2 regions of the Mycobacterium kokjensenii genome follow, and region 1 is predicted to be linked to the other one. Evidence: riboswitches for the same ligand, from Rfam matches in the RefSeq annotation. Region 1 holds a riboswitch; the other holds the start of a gene.
What was found. A riboswitch is a leader RNA that binds a small molecule or an ion and turns the genes downstream of it on or off. The one in region 1 is predicted to bind S-adenosylmethionine.
Positions count from the first base shown of each region.

Region 2: linked by a shared signal. The riboswitch ahead of RCP38_RS14650 (bifunctional o-acetylhomoserine/o-acetylserine sulfhydrylase) and the one ahead of RCP38_RS02815 (ADP-ribosylglycohydrolase family protein) in region 1 are both predicted to bind S-adenosylmethionine.

Region 1 covers NZ_OY726394.1:601,998-609,164, reverse strand. The annotation lists gene RCP38_RS02825 (metallophosphoesterase) at 1-406, opposite strand, end outside; gene RCP38_RS02820 (hypothetical protein) at 441-851, opposite strand; gene RCP38_RS02815 (ADP-ribosylglycohydrolase family protein) at 848-2,149, opposite strand; SAM riboswitch class IV at 2,183-2,295, opposite strand; SAM riboswitch class IV at 2,412-2,526, shown strand; gene RCP38_RS02810 (hypothetical protein) at 2,670-2,873, shown strand; gene RCP38_RS02805 (chymotrypsin family serine protease) at 2,896-3,690, shown strand; gene RCP38_RS02800 (hypothetical protein) at 3,768-4,208, shown strand; gene RCP38_RS02795 (tetratricopeptide repeat protein) at 4,246-5,280, shown strand; gene RCP38_RS02790 (IS1096 element passenger TnpR family protein) at 5,277-5,495, shown strand; gene RCP38_RS02785 (hypothetical protein) at 5,488-5,652, shown strand; gene istB (IS21-like element helper ATPase IstB) at 6,869-7,167, opposite strand, start outside.
Region 2 covers NZ_OY726394.1:3,123,730-3,130,896, reverse strand. The annotation lists gene RCP38_RS14670 (DUF732 domain-containing protein) at 1-334, opposite strand, end outside; gene RCP38_RS14665 (PE-PPE domain-containing protein) at 694-2,196, shown strand; gene RCP38_RS14660 (class I SAM-dependent methyltransferase) at 2,300-3,046, opposite strand; gene metX (homoserine O-acetyltransferase MetX) at 3,043-4,176, opposite strand; gene RCP38_RS14650 (bifunctional o-acetylhomoserine/o-acetylserine sulfhydrylase) at 4,188-5,528, opposite strand; SAM riboswitch class IV at 5,662-5,782, opposite strand; gene RCP38_RS14645 (NADP-dependent isocitrate dehydrogenase) at 5,927-7,167, shown strand, end outside.

The DNA of each region.
Region 1 (7,167 bases):
GGTAGTGACGCTGCTGCTTCGCGGTCAGCTGGTCGAGGAAGGCCCGGTGCTGCCGGGCGTTCTGTTCGGACTTCGGGTGGTCCGGATCATCGTGCGGACGCCGATACTTCCCACTACCTTCCGGCCATTCGGTGTGGTAGGCCAGCGCGTTGAATTCGTGGTTGCCCATGACGATCTGGGCGCTGCCGGCCTCCACCATGGCTTTGGCGATTTCCAGCACGCGCAGCTGTCCGGGGCCGCGGTCGATCAGGTCACCGACGAAGATCACCTGCCGTTCCGGATGCCGGTATTCGCCTGCGCCGGAGGCTTTCCGGTAATCCAGTCGGGTCAGAAGCGCTTCGAGGTCGTCGGCGCAGCCGTGGACGTCGCCGATGATGTCGTAGCCCTGCACGGTGGAATCTGCCACTGAGGACCTCCCTTTCTCCTGCCTCTGGATTGTTTCAGTCGGTACCGACATGTCTTCTGGCCCCGTCGCGGATCTCGCCGCCGGAGGCTTCGTGGCGCCACACTAAGTCGAGTGCGTCAGGCGGCGCGGTACGCGGCCCCAGGTAGTGGCACCGCAGGCATCCAGGACGATCGCCCAGCACGACGCCGGGATGCTGGGACGGCCAGTGCTCCGGATCCGGTCCGTAGACGGATTCGTATGTCAGGCGGTGGTATTCGCGACGATTCCAGTAGCCGCGGGCAACGTTTACCGCGGTCGACGAGAGTTTCCACTGGGTAAAGCCCGTCACCAGTCGCTCGGTACCGGCTTCCCAGCCGAAGATCGCATCCCAGTACGGGCCCCAGGTGTTCGGGGCGTGCTTTGAGAACCGAATGGCGGGTTGCAGTCGCTCTGGTCCTCGGCTCATGCCGCACCCGCCAGGCGATACAGTGCCGCGCGTACCTCGTCGTCCAGATCGACGGGGCGCCGCAACGCCTCGACCACGTCGCGAAGTGCGTCTTCGATCCCGATGCCTCGCCGGCGTGCCCCGTACAACGCGCCGACGGCTACCGCATGGCCGGTGCCGAGCAGTGCGTGCACGAACACGGCCCGGCCGTCGGCCCGAAGGCGTTCGAGGACACGCACCGTATCGAGTAGCCCGAAATCCACGTTGACGGTGTCACCACCGAAATCCGCCGGTCGCACGTCGAGCGTGATGACTCCGTAGCACGGATCGGGGTCACCCGCTTCGGACAAGGTCACCACCACGTCGAGGCCCGGGCGCAGAAGCGATGTCACCCGCGCATACGGGCTGACGCCGCCGATCCAGAGGTCATCGTCGTGGGGATGCCGGCTCCCTTCCAGCTGAACCTTGTTCACCGAGGTGTCGTTCCGCCGCTCGGCTCCCGCCCACCCGATGATCGTGTCGGCCAAGGCGTCCAGGCTGTGGGCACGTATGCCGGGCCAGCCGCGCAGCGTCAGCCGCCAGTCTCCGGGGACCGCCGAGGCACCGTAGACCGCACCGAGCAGACCGCCGATGATCGCGGCCTCCTCAGTCGATGCGCCGTCACGCACCGCCGCCTGCACCGCGTTCCGCAGGTGATCGACGCGGAACACCCCGTTGGCGGGATCATCGTCGGGGATCGGGGTGTGCACGATCGTCGACAACGCGCGCGGCAACGCACCCCGGCTCTCACCGTTCGCGGCGCACGCCGACGGGTCATGGCGTTCGGCTTCATCGAATCGGTTCGACCACAACCGTTGTCGGGATGATTCCAGTAGTTGCAGGCCCGCCCGGATATCGAGTTCTCTGGTCAGAATCGCATGGCGAATCGCGGCGCACCACAGCACCGCGGAGTCGGAGACGTCGGGATCGTGCTGGATCAGTGCGGCAATCGGCCGGACCACGCCGGCAAGTTCGGCGGCGTCGCCGAGGCAAGCCAATGCCGCCGGCGCGGCCGGTATCACCGAAGTGGTCCGATCCCCGCCGCCGGCGGATCCTCGCCACCAATCCCAGCGCGCGGCAATGCGTTCGCGAGTTCCTTTCTCGCGCACGTCCGCGCCAGCCGCTAGCAACTCGGCGACCGGAATCACCCTGGCCGTGCCGCCTGCCCACGCCCCACCGTTCGCGGCGGCCAGCGCCTCGCCTGCTGCGGCGCCGAGCAGGCCGCCGCGGGCGCGGTCACGTCGAATCGTGGTCAAAGGCGTAGATCTGGTGTTGCCCATTGCATTACTCCTGAATGCCCGGGCCTCATCGAAGAGGCGCTCTTGCCGGACACCGGTCGGTGTCGGCCGCTTCGTCATCCGAGCCACCCACGAGCGTGGGGTTGGCGTGCCATCCAGTCGGAGCTTGTCGACGGCAACTCGTGAAGCAGATTCAGTATACCGGAGGCCGCCGACGAGCAGACGACCGGGTCGGATCACCTACTGCCCCAGCCTGATCCGTCGACACCGGAACGTGTCGTACCCCCGATCTATCATGTAAGTGGCTCAAGAGAGGACAGCAGATCGGGTACCTGGCCCGCTGTCACGGCAACCGCGCCCCACCGCACGGTGCCCCAGGGGAAGAGCCGGCACACCGACCGGGTGTGCAAGCGGTGTCCGCCCGAACGTGGCGAAACCAGAACGGCACGACATGCGCAGCGACGGCTGTCTCCCCGCGCCTCCGCCGGCCTCGCCCACTGCGGTAGCGAACCTCCGCCGCCGCTCGCGGCCCGTTGTCCGCTGTTCAGAAAGGAGCAATCACGTGCTGAAGAAACTCCGCGACCGGATCAGCTTCCTGCTGGCCAGATACGCAAACGCGATCATGGGCCTCTACATCGCGATGGCGTGGGTCCACGTGATCGTCTGGAAGGTACTGCTCTCGCTGTGGATCATCATGATCGTGTTACTGGTCCCCATCCTCTGCGTCCAGGTAATCCAAGCGCTGCTCGGCATCAGCGGGATCTGAGCGGGCCGCTACCCTGACGACGGTGACCGGAGGAAGCCGCTGGCAGACCGCCAAGACCGTGGCGTGGCGGATCGGGATCGCCGTGGTGGTGGCCGCGATCTTCGCCGGCCTGGTGCACGTCAATCGCACCCACCCGATGCATTCCCAGGCGACCATCCCCTCGGCGGACGCGATCGGGCCCGGTATCGGCATCAGCGTCGTCTCCGACGGCCAACCGGAGACCAAGATCTGCACCGCCGGGTTCCTGGTGCGCACCCGTGATGACCGGCCCGCGCTGCTGACCGCCGGGCACTGCAACCCCGACGGCGGTGCCGGACAGGTCGACATCCGCCACGGCGGGGTATGGGCGTTTCGCACCATCGGCGCGTTCACCGAGACCGTGCACGACGGCAGCACCTGGGACGACTACGACATCGGGCTGATCAGCATCGACGATCCGGGCAAGATCCCGTTGACCTCGATGGTCGACGGACATCCGGTGGTCGGTGTCGCCGAGCACGTCGACGTCGGTGATGTGCTGTGTCACTACGGGATCCGCAGCGGAGGTCCGGTATGCGGGCCGGTGGTGGCCAGCGAGGCCAACAAGGTCCGCTTCGAGGCCGGCGGCACCTGCGGGGATTCCGGTGGGCCCACCTACCGGCTGCGCGAGGACGGTACCGCCGAGGCGGTCGGCATCTATATCGCGGTCTCCGACGGCACTTACTCGGAACCCAAGTGCGAAGACCCGCACCCGTTCTCGATCGCCCAGACCATTACGCCGTGGTTGGCGGCGTGGGATCTGACGTTGGACACCAGCACCGGGCGGGTATCGGGCTGATAACGTGTCGGCGCCGCCGATAGCGGTGCGGAGATAACGCTCGTAACCTGGGGAGATAACCCTAGGAGGGCAGAACAATGGCTACCTCGGTTCTATCTCCCACCACCGCCGTGCAGGACCGCACCCGGATGTTCGCGCGCGTGCTCGGCCCGTTACTGGTGATCCTCACCGCCTCGGCGATCTTCCGTGCCCCGCAGGTCTGGGAGCGCGCCTCGGAGTCCGGCACCGATCCGTTGTTGCTGTGGGTCGCCGGGGCGTTCACGCTGCTGGCCGGTCTGGTCGTGGTCGCGTTTCACCCGTACTGGCGGGGCCCGGCGGCGCTCTTCGTCTCGGTGACGGGCTGGATCACCGCCCTGAAGGGGTTCGCGTTGAGTGTGTTCCCCGACGCCGGGATGTCGACTGCCAACATCGCCATGCACGCCGAGGGCTGGGCGCGCGCCGCCTACGTGCTGTTCGCCCTGATCGGGCTGTATCTGACCTATGTCGGGTGGGCGCCGCAGCGCGATCAGGGGCGGTAGGCGGCGGCGCCCACCCCCATACGGCAGGATGACGGCCATGGCGAATCCATGGGCGCAGCTGGAACAGGAACTGTTTGACGCGGCGACCGCCGAACCCCGCGACAACCAACGTTTCGTCACCGCCTTGGAACAGGCGGTTCAGGCCTGCCACACCGACAAGCGCGCCGCGAAGCATTTCGAGCTCGGCGAGCTGTACCTGTACCTCAGCGAGGAATACCAGGCGTTGGACCGCTACGACGACGCGCTGGTGGCCGCCGACCGGGCCGTCGAGACCGGGTTGGAACTGACACCCGACGCACGGTGCCTGCGCGCGGAGATCCTGATGCGCACCGGCCGCATCGCCGAAGCCGAGCCGATCTGGGCGGCAGTGCTCGCCGATACCCCCGATGACGTATGGCTGTACAACAATGCCGGGCTGGAGTACGCCGAGACCGGTGACCACGTCACCGCACTGGACTGGTTGACCAAGGGCCTGCAACTGGCGCTGGCCACCGGTGACCCCGAGGGCGCAGCCGACCAGCTGTACGAACTGCGCCAGGAGAGTCTGGAACACCTCGGCCAGTCCGCCGACGAGTTGCAGCAGCAGGCGGAGGAGTTTCTCGACGCGCTCGAGCAGGACCATCCGGAGTGGCCGATGCCGGCGGAGGACTCCCCGATCGACCCGTTCGACAAGATGGTGCTCGCCTGGCTGCCGACCGGCGACTACGACGACGCACTGGCGGCATGGCCGGAGTTTGCGGCCACCGAGTTGATGGCCGAATCGGCGGGGCCGCTACCCCATTCGACGTACTGCGTCGCGCTGCAGCAGCGGCTCGAGGAGCTGTCCGAAGCGGGATTTCCCACCCTGGTGATCGCGCCGGTGTCGGTGGCGGCGTTCACCGCCTGGTGTGCCGAAGCTGACCGGGACCCCGACTCCGCTGAGTCACGTATCGGATACGCCGAGCACCTGGCGATCACCGATGCCGCCTCGCTGATCGCCTGGCCGCCGGGCCGGAACTATCCGTGCTGGTGCGGTTCGGGACGCAAATACAAGAAGTGCTGTGCGGCACCGGGAGCGATGGCTGCAGTGTGATCACCGCTCGGCTGCAGGTGGTGCTGCGCGACGTCGAGCCGAAGGTGCTCCGGGTGTTCGACGTGCCGTCGACGGCCACCTTGCCCGAGCTACACGATCTGCTGCAGGCCGGCATCGGCTGGACGGACTCGCACCTGCACCAATTCGTCACCGCCGACGCCACGTACGGCATGGTGATCCCCGACGAAGAAGGTGTGGCCCGAAGATATGCGTGACGAGGCCGGTGCCCGGCTGGCAGACCTGGCGCCCGGCTTCGAATACCACTATGACTTCGGCGACGGCTGGATCCACGATGTAGAGATTCTGCGCCGCGGCTGCCAGAATGCTGGAATGCAGAAGCGAGTGTCGAGATGCAACGCATTGAGATGTTGAGTCGGTTGATCAAGACAGCCGAAGCGTGCGACACGTTTGGGATGCAAACCTGGTCTGAACGCCAGAAAGAGTGGGGACCTCGCATACCTGGCTCATCGGTCCTCGATGAAGAGTTCCTCACCAAAAAATTGCTGCGCGGCACAGACGCGAACCAGAAAGGAGTCCCGCAGTACCAATTCACCCGCAAGGAGGAAGCGACTACTGGAGCCGACTGGGAATGGTGGATCGGCGGAGGGACGCGGTGGCGATGCCTGCGGTTCCAGGCGAAACCCGAAACCCGAAACGCAGAACGACACTCCACGCTATAGCGAGCTTCTGCATCCTCACTCAACGGGGCAACAGATGAAGAATCTGCTAGCGGAAGCCGCTAAGGGCCATGATGCGTTGGCGCGACCCGGGCACGAAGTGCATCCGTACTACTGCTTTTACAACGGCTGGAACCCACCAGACACGCCGCCATGGCGAGGATCACGATCACATGTTGCACAAGCAAGCCTCGTTCGCTACCTACTTACGGGCAGCGCGCCCCGTTGGTGGTGGGGTTCGCTTCAGAATGGACCGGGCGCATCTCACCTGAGAGGTTGGGGTGCGGCGGTGTTGCACGCAGAGCGCGTGTGCCAGATCCTGTCCAGATCAACAACCAGCACAACTGCTGGCCTTAATGCCGAACCGTACTTCTGCGAATCACTTCCTCTATCAACAATCTTGTTTCGGGATGTGGCGAGCTACTTTCGGTCAACTCACGATCAAAGTGATGGCTGGGGCCGACTTCCCGACTACGCTAGCGACATTCTCATGCTCCGTATGGACCTGGACGAGGACGCTCGGGCTGAAGCAGCTGGTCGCCTTGCTGCGATCGGAGGAGGGGGCGTTGATGAGTCGCGCTTGTCAATCAGCATTCGCGCAGCAGCAGTGATACCGCTCGACGGATTCTCTGCGGACACCGTTGTCGCAGATTCTCCGCTGCTTGGGCAATTGATCTCCCTTGCTTAGGCACCTCCGCCGGCACCAACTCGCCCTCGGCCGGTTGACCCTGATTTAATTCGAAACCATCATGACCACACGCACCAGTCAGGCTGCGTCACAGGAACTGTCACCTATCCGTGCAGCGGACCCGATGTTGCCACGTGCACCGCATCGACGACAGGATTCAGGCTGTCAACGGCAACTGAAAACTGACCAGTTGTCGGCAATCCAAAATTGACCAGCTTGGGGTTCATTGGTCGTCGGCCGTGACGGTGGGGACACGGCCGAGGTCTCGGTCTTTGATGCGGTAGCTGTCTCCTTTGAGGGCGATGACTTCGGCGTGGTGGACGAGGCGGTCGATCATGGCGGCAGCGACGACGTCGTCGCCGAAGACCTCGCCCCAGCGTCCGAAGGGTTTATTGGAGGTGACGATGAGGCTGGCGCGTTCGTAGCGGGAGGACACCAGTTGGAAGAACAGGTTGGCGGCCTCGGGCTCGAACGGGATGTATCCGACTTCGTCGACGACCAGTAGTGGGTAGCGGGCCAGGC
Region 2 (7,167 bases), 1.8 Mb from region 1:
TGGCCAGTTGCGAGAGCATCTGCGGGCAGTACACCTGCACCGCGATCTCGGTGAACAGGCGAGCCATCTCAGGCGACATGGCGGGTCCGCCGCCCATGGCGGCGACGGGGGCGGCGACCGAGGCCGCGGTGCCGGCGGGTTCGCTCAACATGGGGCAGACGGACTGGCCGAGAGACGCGGTGGCGGCCGGATCGGCGACCGGGATGCCCGCTCCGGTCAGGTCGGACAGGAACGACGTATCGACCGGACTCGCCTGCGCCGGTGCGACGAATCCCGCGGTGGCCAGCAGTGCGGCCGCCGTTGCGCAGCCCGCGTCGACCAAGAATTTCCCCATGCGTCCCCCTCGTCGTCGTCCGGTGCCCCGAAGATCTCCGAAGGCCACCGCACGTCCCCGTTGAAATTCTGCATCAAAGCGGTAACGCCGACGAGTCCATCGGGTCACGGTTTGCCTACGGGGTTCCGGAGTGGACCGGCGACGCGGGCCCCCGATCGGAGTCCACCATCAACTGGTTTCGCCGCCCGATCCGAATCATCAGTCGCATTATGAGCGTGCAAGCCGGAAGAATGCCCCGAACAATGGAAATTTATACAGTCAAAAGTTTGAAATATTCATACGTGTTTCAGGTTTTTGTAATGTTATAGATAGGCTTAGGCAAGCAATAAGCAGTTCTGCGTTCGCTGCCGGAGGTCGTCGTGAAGGTAAGCCCCACGTTCCGTTCGTTGAGCACTGCCGCGGTGGCCGTCTCCGGTGCCGCAGCTCTGGTCGCTTCGCCGATCCTGGTGCCCGGATCGGTGTCCCCATCGCCGACGGTGACCGCCGACGTGGCACTGATGGACAACGTTGCCCTGATCATGGGCGGCAGCGGTACGCCGATCCCGGGAGCGTTGGACTTCGCCTGGGCCGAGCGTTACCTCGGGCACCTCGGATACGGCGACTACACCATGCACGGCGTCTTCACCCCGGAAGGCCTGTACCCGGGCACCGGGGTCAAGAGCCTGCCGCTGGACGTCTCGGTGGACCAGGGTGTGCGGATTCTCGACCAGACGATCCTCGACCACATCCAGGCCGGCGACAAGGTGGTGGCCTACGGCGTCTCGCAGAGCGCGGTGCTGGCCTCGCTGACCATGAACGACCTGGCCGCGCTCGGCGCCGGCGCACCCGACGTCGACCAGTTGTCGTTCGTGCTGCTGGCCAACGAGATGTTCCCCAACGGCGGCCTGCTGTCCCGTTTCGCGCTCCCGGACGTCCCGCTCTACATCCCGTCCCTGGGCATCGACTTCTACGGGGGCACGCCGGGCGACACCCCGTATGCGACCGACATCTACATCGCCGAATACGACGGGTTCGCCGACTTCCCGCGGTACCCGCTCAACTTCCTGTCGACGCTGAACGCCGTGTTGGGCATCGCGATGGTGCACGGTCCCGGCTACTCCAAAGACGGTGCCATCGACTCCGCGGAACTGCTGCTGGGCTCCACCAACTACGACGGGCCGCTGGAGCTTCCCGAGGGCGTCTCGGCCGCGGCGAACACCGACTACTACGTGATCCCCACCGAGACGCTGCCGCTGCTGCAGATGCTGCTGGGCATCCCGGTGATCGGACAGCCCCTCTATGACCTGCTGGAGCCGGTCACCAGGATTCTGGTCGACCTCGGCTACGGCAACGTCGACACCTATGTCGACGGGGAGCTGACCCACGGCGGCTGGGACATGGGTCCGGCGAACCTGACCACCCCGTTCGGGGTGTTCCCCGAGGACATCGATGTGATGGAGCTGCTGACCTCACTGGGGCAGGGACTGCAGCACGGGGTCAACGCCTTCATCTACGACCTCGGGCACCTGTCGTTCGGCGACGTCTCCGAGGCGGCCGGTTCGCTGACCGACTTCGCGTTGCCCAGCCTCCTCGACGTCGTCAACACGATCTCCGGTGCGGCCGCCACGATGTATTCGGTGCTGCTGCCGACGGCCGACATCATCAACGCCCTGCTGACCACCATGCCCGCCTACAACGTGAGCGTCTTCTTCGACTCGCTGATGGGCGACGACGACCTGCTGACCAATCTGGTGAACGCGATCGGGCTGCCCATCGCCGCCGACGTCGGGTTGGTGACCACCGCGATCGGGTTCCAGTTGTTGAGCGTCGGCGCGGCGCTGCAGTCGATCGTGGGCGACTTCACCGACCTGTTCAGCGCCTAAGCCCCGCCGGCCGGCCCGATGTGCGGTGAGCGTGCGGGTCTGCACGGCGACGCGCCGTGAATTCTGTACAACCGCGCACGCTCGTCCGCGGGGAACGCGGCCCTCAGCTCAACGTGGCCCGCATGCACACGGTGACGTAGGGCATCGACAGTCCCGCCGCGCCGGCCAGTGCGGGATGGGTGGCCAGCAGTGTGCGGACCCGGTCCAGCGTCTTGGTGCGCACCGCGTCCGGCGAGGTGATGCAGTAACTACGCGAGGCGACCAGGTCGAGCAGTGCCTGCGGCGTCAGATAATTGGTCCACTCCACCTGGTGGCTCTCGATCTCGCCGAACGGCGCGGGCAGGTGCACACCGGCCTCCACCACGTCACGGGCGTCCTCGCGGCCGATGATGTTGCCGAGTTCCTTGACCCAGCCCAGACGTTCGTCGCGGGTGTTCCAGACCAAGCCCAGCCGACCGCCCGGGCGCAGTACCCGCACCAGCTCGGGGATGGCCCGGGTGGCATCGAACCAATGCCAGGCCTGGGCCACCAGGACCGCGTCGACACTGTTGTCCGGCAGGGGGATCTGTTCGGCGGAACCGAGCAGCGCCGGGGTGCCGGGCAACGCGGTGGCCAGCACTTCGAGCATTTCCGCGATCGGATCCACGGCCACCACGTCCAGGCCCCGCTCCACCAGGCGTGCGGTGAGCTTGCCGGTGCCGGCGCCCAGGTCGAGGACATCGCGGGCCCCCGGCGGCAACAGCCAGTCGATGGCGTCCGGGGGATAGGACGGCCGGCCCCGTTCGTAGGCGGCGGCCTGCGAGCCGAACGACAGCGAGCGGTCGCGGCGTCCCTGCCCGGCCGGGCTCATCGCCGCTGCGCGCTTTCGGCCAGGGCGAGCGTCCTGCGGATCAGCTCGCCGACCGGCTCGGTCTCCAACAGGAAGCCGTCGTGCCCGTTCACCGAGTCGATGACGTCCAGCCCCGCACAGCCCGGCAGCGACTCGGCCAGTTCCGCCTGCAGCCGCAGCGGGTAGAGCCGGTCGGAGGTGATTCCGGCGACCACCGCGGGCACCGGGCAGCCCTGTAGCGCCGCGGCGACCCCGCCGCGGCCGCGCCCGACATCGAAGCCGGACAGCGCGTCGGTCAGGGCTACGTAGCTGCCGGCATCGAACCTCGACACCAGCTTGTCGCCGTGATGCTGCAGGTAGCTCTCCACGGCGTAGCGGCCCCCGGCGGCCGGATCCTCGCCGTCCTGGGAGTCGTTGGCGAACCGGCGGTCCAGTTCGGTCTCGCCCCGGTAGGTCAGGTGCGCGATGCGCCGGGCCAGCGCCAACCCGGCGTCGGGGTGACGGCCGGTGCCGTGATAGTCGCCGCCCTGCCAGTTCGGGTCGGCTTTGATGGCCGCGACCTGCGTGCTCTGGGTGCCGATCTGGTCGGCGGTCGCGCGGGCGCCGACGGCCAGCAGCAGCCCGGCGCCGACCCGGTCGGGGTGGCCGACCATCCACTCCAGGCCCCTGGCGCCCCCCATCGAGCCGCCCAGCACCGCGGCCACCTCGGTGATACCGAGTGCGGCCAGCGCGGCGATGTCGGCTTCCACCTGGTCGCGAATCGAGATCGCCGGAAACCGCGAGCCCCACGGCTTGCCGTCGCGGGCCAGCGATGCCGGGCCGGTGGAGCCGCAGCAGCCGCCCAGGGCGTTGGTGGCCACCGCGCACCAGCGGTCGGTGTCGATCGGGGCGCCGGGCCCGATGATCCCGTCCCACCAGCCCGGGGTCGGATGCCCGGGGCCGGCGGGACCGGCGACATGGGAGTCCCCGGTGAGTGCGTGCAGCACCATGACGACGTTGTCGCGCCGGGGCGACAACTCGCCCCAGCGCTGCACCGCGATGTGTACGTCGTCGAGTACCGCGCCGCTCTCCAACACCAGCGGCCCGATGCCGACCACGCCGGTCTCTCCCACGGCGGGCAGCGCCTGCCTGGATACGTCGGAGATCGTCACCGGGACTCGCCTCAACGAGCCGCCAGCGCCGACGAGTCGCCGAGCTTGGCCGCGGCCGCGGCGAAGCCGAGCTCCAGGTCCGCCAGGATGTCGTCGATGCCCTCGATGCCGACCGCGAGCCGCACCAGGCCCGGGGTGACGCCGCTGGCCAGCTGCTCTTCGGCGCTGAGCTGGCCGTGTGTCGTCGAGGCCGGGTGGATCACCAGCGACCGCACGTCACCGATGTTGGCGACGTGGCTGTGCAGCTGCAGTGCGTCGACGAACGCCCGGCCCGCCTCGATACCGCCGGCGAGCTCGAAGGACAGCACCCCGCCGACGCCCTTGGGCGCCAGTTGCTTGGCCAGGCCGTGCCAGGGCGAACTGGGCAGCCCGGCGTAGTTGACGCTGAGCACGTCCTCGCGGGCTTCCAGGAACTCCGCGACCCGCTGGGCGTTGGCGACGTGCCGCTCCACCCGCAGGCTCAACGTCTCCAGGCCCTGGGCGATCAGGAAGGCGTTGAACGGCGAGACGGCCGCACCCAGGTCGCGCAGCAACTGCACGCGGGCCTTCAACGCGAACGCCGGTGCGCCCAGGTCGGCGAAGACCGCCCCGTGGTAGCTCGGGTCGGGGGTGGTGAAGCCCGGGTGGCGGCCCTGGGTCCAATCGAAGTTCCCGCCGTCGACGATCACGCCCGCGATCGTCGAGCCGTGCCCGCCCAGGTACTTGGTGGCCGAGTGCACCACGATGTCGGCGCCGTGGGCCAGCGGCTGGATCAGGTAGGGGGTGGCGACGGTGTTGTCGACGATCAGCGGGATGCCGTTGTCGTGGGCCACTCCCGACACACCCGGGATGTCCAGCACGTCGATCTTCGGGTTGGAGATCGTCTCGGCGAAGAACGCCTTGGTGTTCGGTCGCACCGCCGCCCGCCACGACTCCAGGTCATCGGGGTCTTCGACGAAGGTGGTCTCGATGCCCAGTTTGGTCAGCGAGTAGTGCAGCATGTTGTAGGTGCCGCCGTAGAGGCGCGGGCTGGACACGATGTGGTCACCGGTGCCGGCGAGGTTGAGGATCGCGTACGTCGCCGCAGCGGAACCGGATGCCAGCAGCAACGCCGCGACCCCACCCTCGAGGGCGGCGATGCGCTGCTCGACGACATCGTTGGTCGGGTTCATGATCCGGGTGTAGATGTTGCCCGGAACCTCCAGGCCGAACAGCTTGGCCGCGTGATCGGTGTTGTCGAACGTGTAGGAGGTGGTCTGGTAGATCGGCAGCGCGCGGGAGTTGGTCGCGGCGTCGGGGGTCTGCCCGGCGTGGACCTGCTTCGTCTCGAAGGACCAGCGTGCCGTCGGGTCGGAGGTGTTCTCGGCGGTCATGTGGGTAAAGGCTTCCTCGGTAGTGGTTGTCGCTGGAATATCACGTGGGTTCAGCGACAACAGCCACCGACGAGCGGCCGCAATGAGGCACGCATCAGGTTCCCCTGTTCTACTCGGGGGGCCCGTTGTGGCGGACCCGCGCTTGCCGCGTAGCCGATAGGTGGCTACTCAACCCGGTCATCACCCGGGGCACCCCACCGCGGTTGGAGGGTTGCCGGCCAGCAAGCCGGGGCTTCGCGCTGACACTCATGACCGTCAGGAAGCCTATCGCATCTTTCGGGACCGTCGCCACAGGCTCACCGGCGGCGGGTGCGCGGGTGAGGTACGCGATACTGATGCGGCTGTGTACCACGCAGCACAAAACGTTCGTTTCAGAACCTGACGCCGGGAGAACAGCCATGTGCGCCGACAAGCCGACCATCATCTACACGTTGACCGACGAGGCGCCGCTGCTGGCGACGTACTCCTTCCTGCCGATCGTGCAGGCCTTCACCGGCCCCGCGGGTATCGACGTCACGCCCAGCGACATCTCCGTGGCGGCCCGCATCCTGGCCGCGTTCCCCGACTACCTGACCGAGTCGCAGCGGGTCCCCGACAACCTCGCCGAACTGGGTCGGCTCACGCAACTGTCGGACACCACCATCATCAAGCTGCCCAACATCAGTGCGTCGGTGCCGCAGTTGGTCGCCGCCATCAAGGAGCTGCAGGACAAGGGGTTCAAGGTTCCCGACTACCCGGAGGACCCGAAGACCGAGCAGGAAAAGGACATCCGCGACCGTTACGCCAAGTGCCTGGGTAGCGCGGTGAACCCTGTTCTGCGGGAAGGGAACTCGGACCGTCGTGCGCCCAAGGCGGTCAAGGAGTATGCGCGTAAGCACCCGCACAGCATGGGTGCGTGGTCGATGGCGTCGCGCACGCACGTGGCCACGATGCGCCACGGCGACTTCTACCACGGCGAGAAGTCGATGACTCTCGACCGCGATCGCGACGTCAAGATGGAGCTGAAGACCCGCAGCGGCAAGACGATCGTCCTCAAGGAGAAGGTGGCGCTGCTCGACGGCGACGTCATCGACTCGATGTTCATGAGCGTCAAGGCGCTGCGCGAGTTCTACGAGGAGCAGATGGAGGACGCCCGCAAAACCGGGGTGATGTTCTCGCTGCACGTCAAGGCCACCATGATGAAGGTCAGTCACCCCATCGTGTTCGGCCACGCCATCAAGGTCTTCTACAAGGACGCGTTCGCCAAGCACCAGGAACTCTTCGACGAGTTGGGCGTCAACGTCAACAACGGTCTGTCCGACCTCTACGGCAAGATCGAGACGCTGCCGGCGTCCAAGCGTGAAGAGGTCATCGAAGACCTGCACGCCTGCCACGAGCACCGTCCCGAGCTGGCGATGGTGGACTCGGCCAACGGCATCTCCAACTTCCACTCGCCGTCGGACGTGATCGTCGACGCGTCGATGCCGGCGATGATCCGTGCCGGCGGCAAGATGTACGGCGCCGACGGCCGCCAGAAGGACACCAAGGCGGTCAACCCCGAGTCGACGTTCGCGCGGATCTACCAGGAGATCATCAACTTCTGCAAGACCAACGGGCAGTTCGACCCGGCCACCATGGGCACCGTCCCCAACGTCGGCCT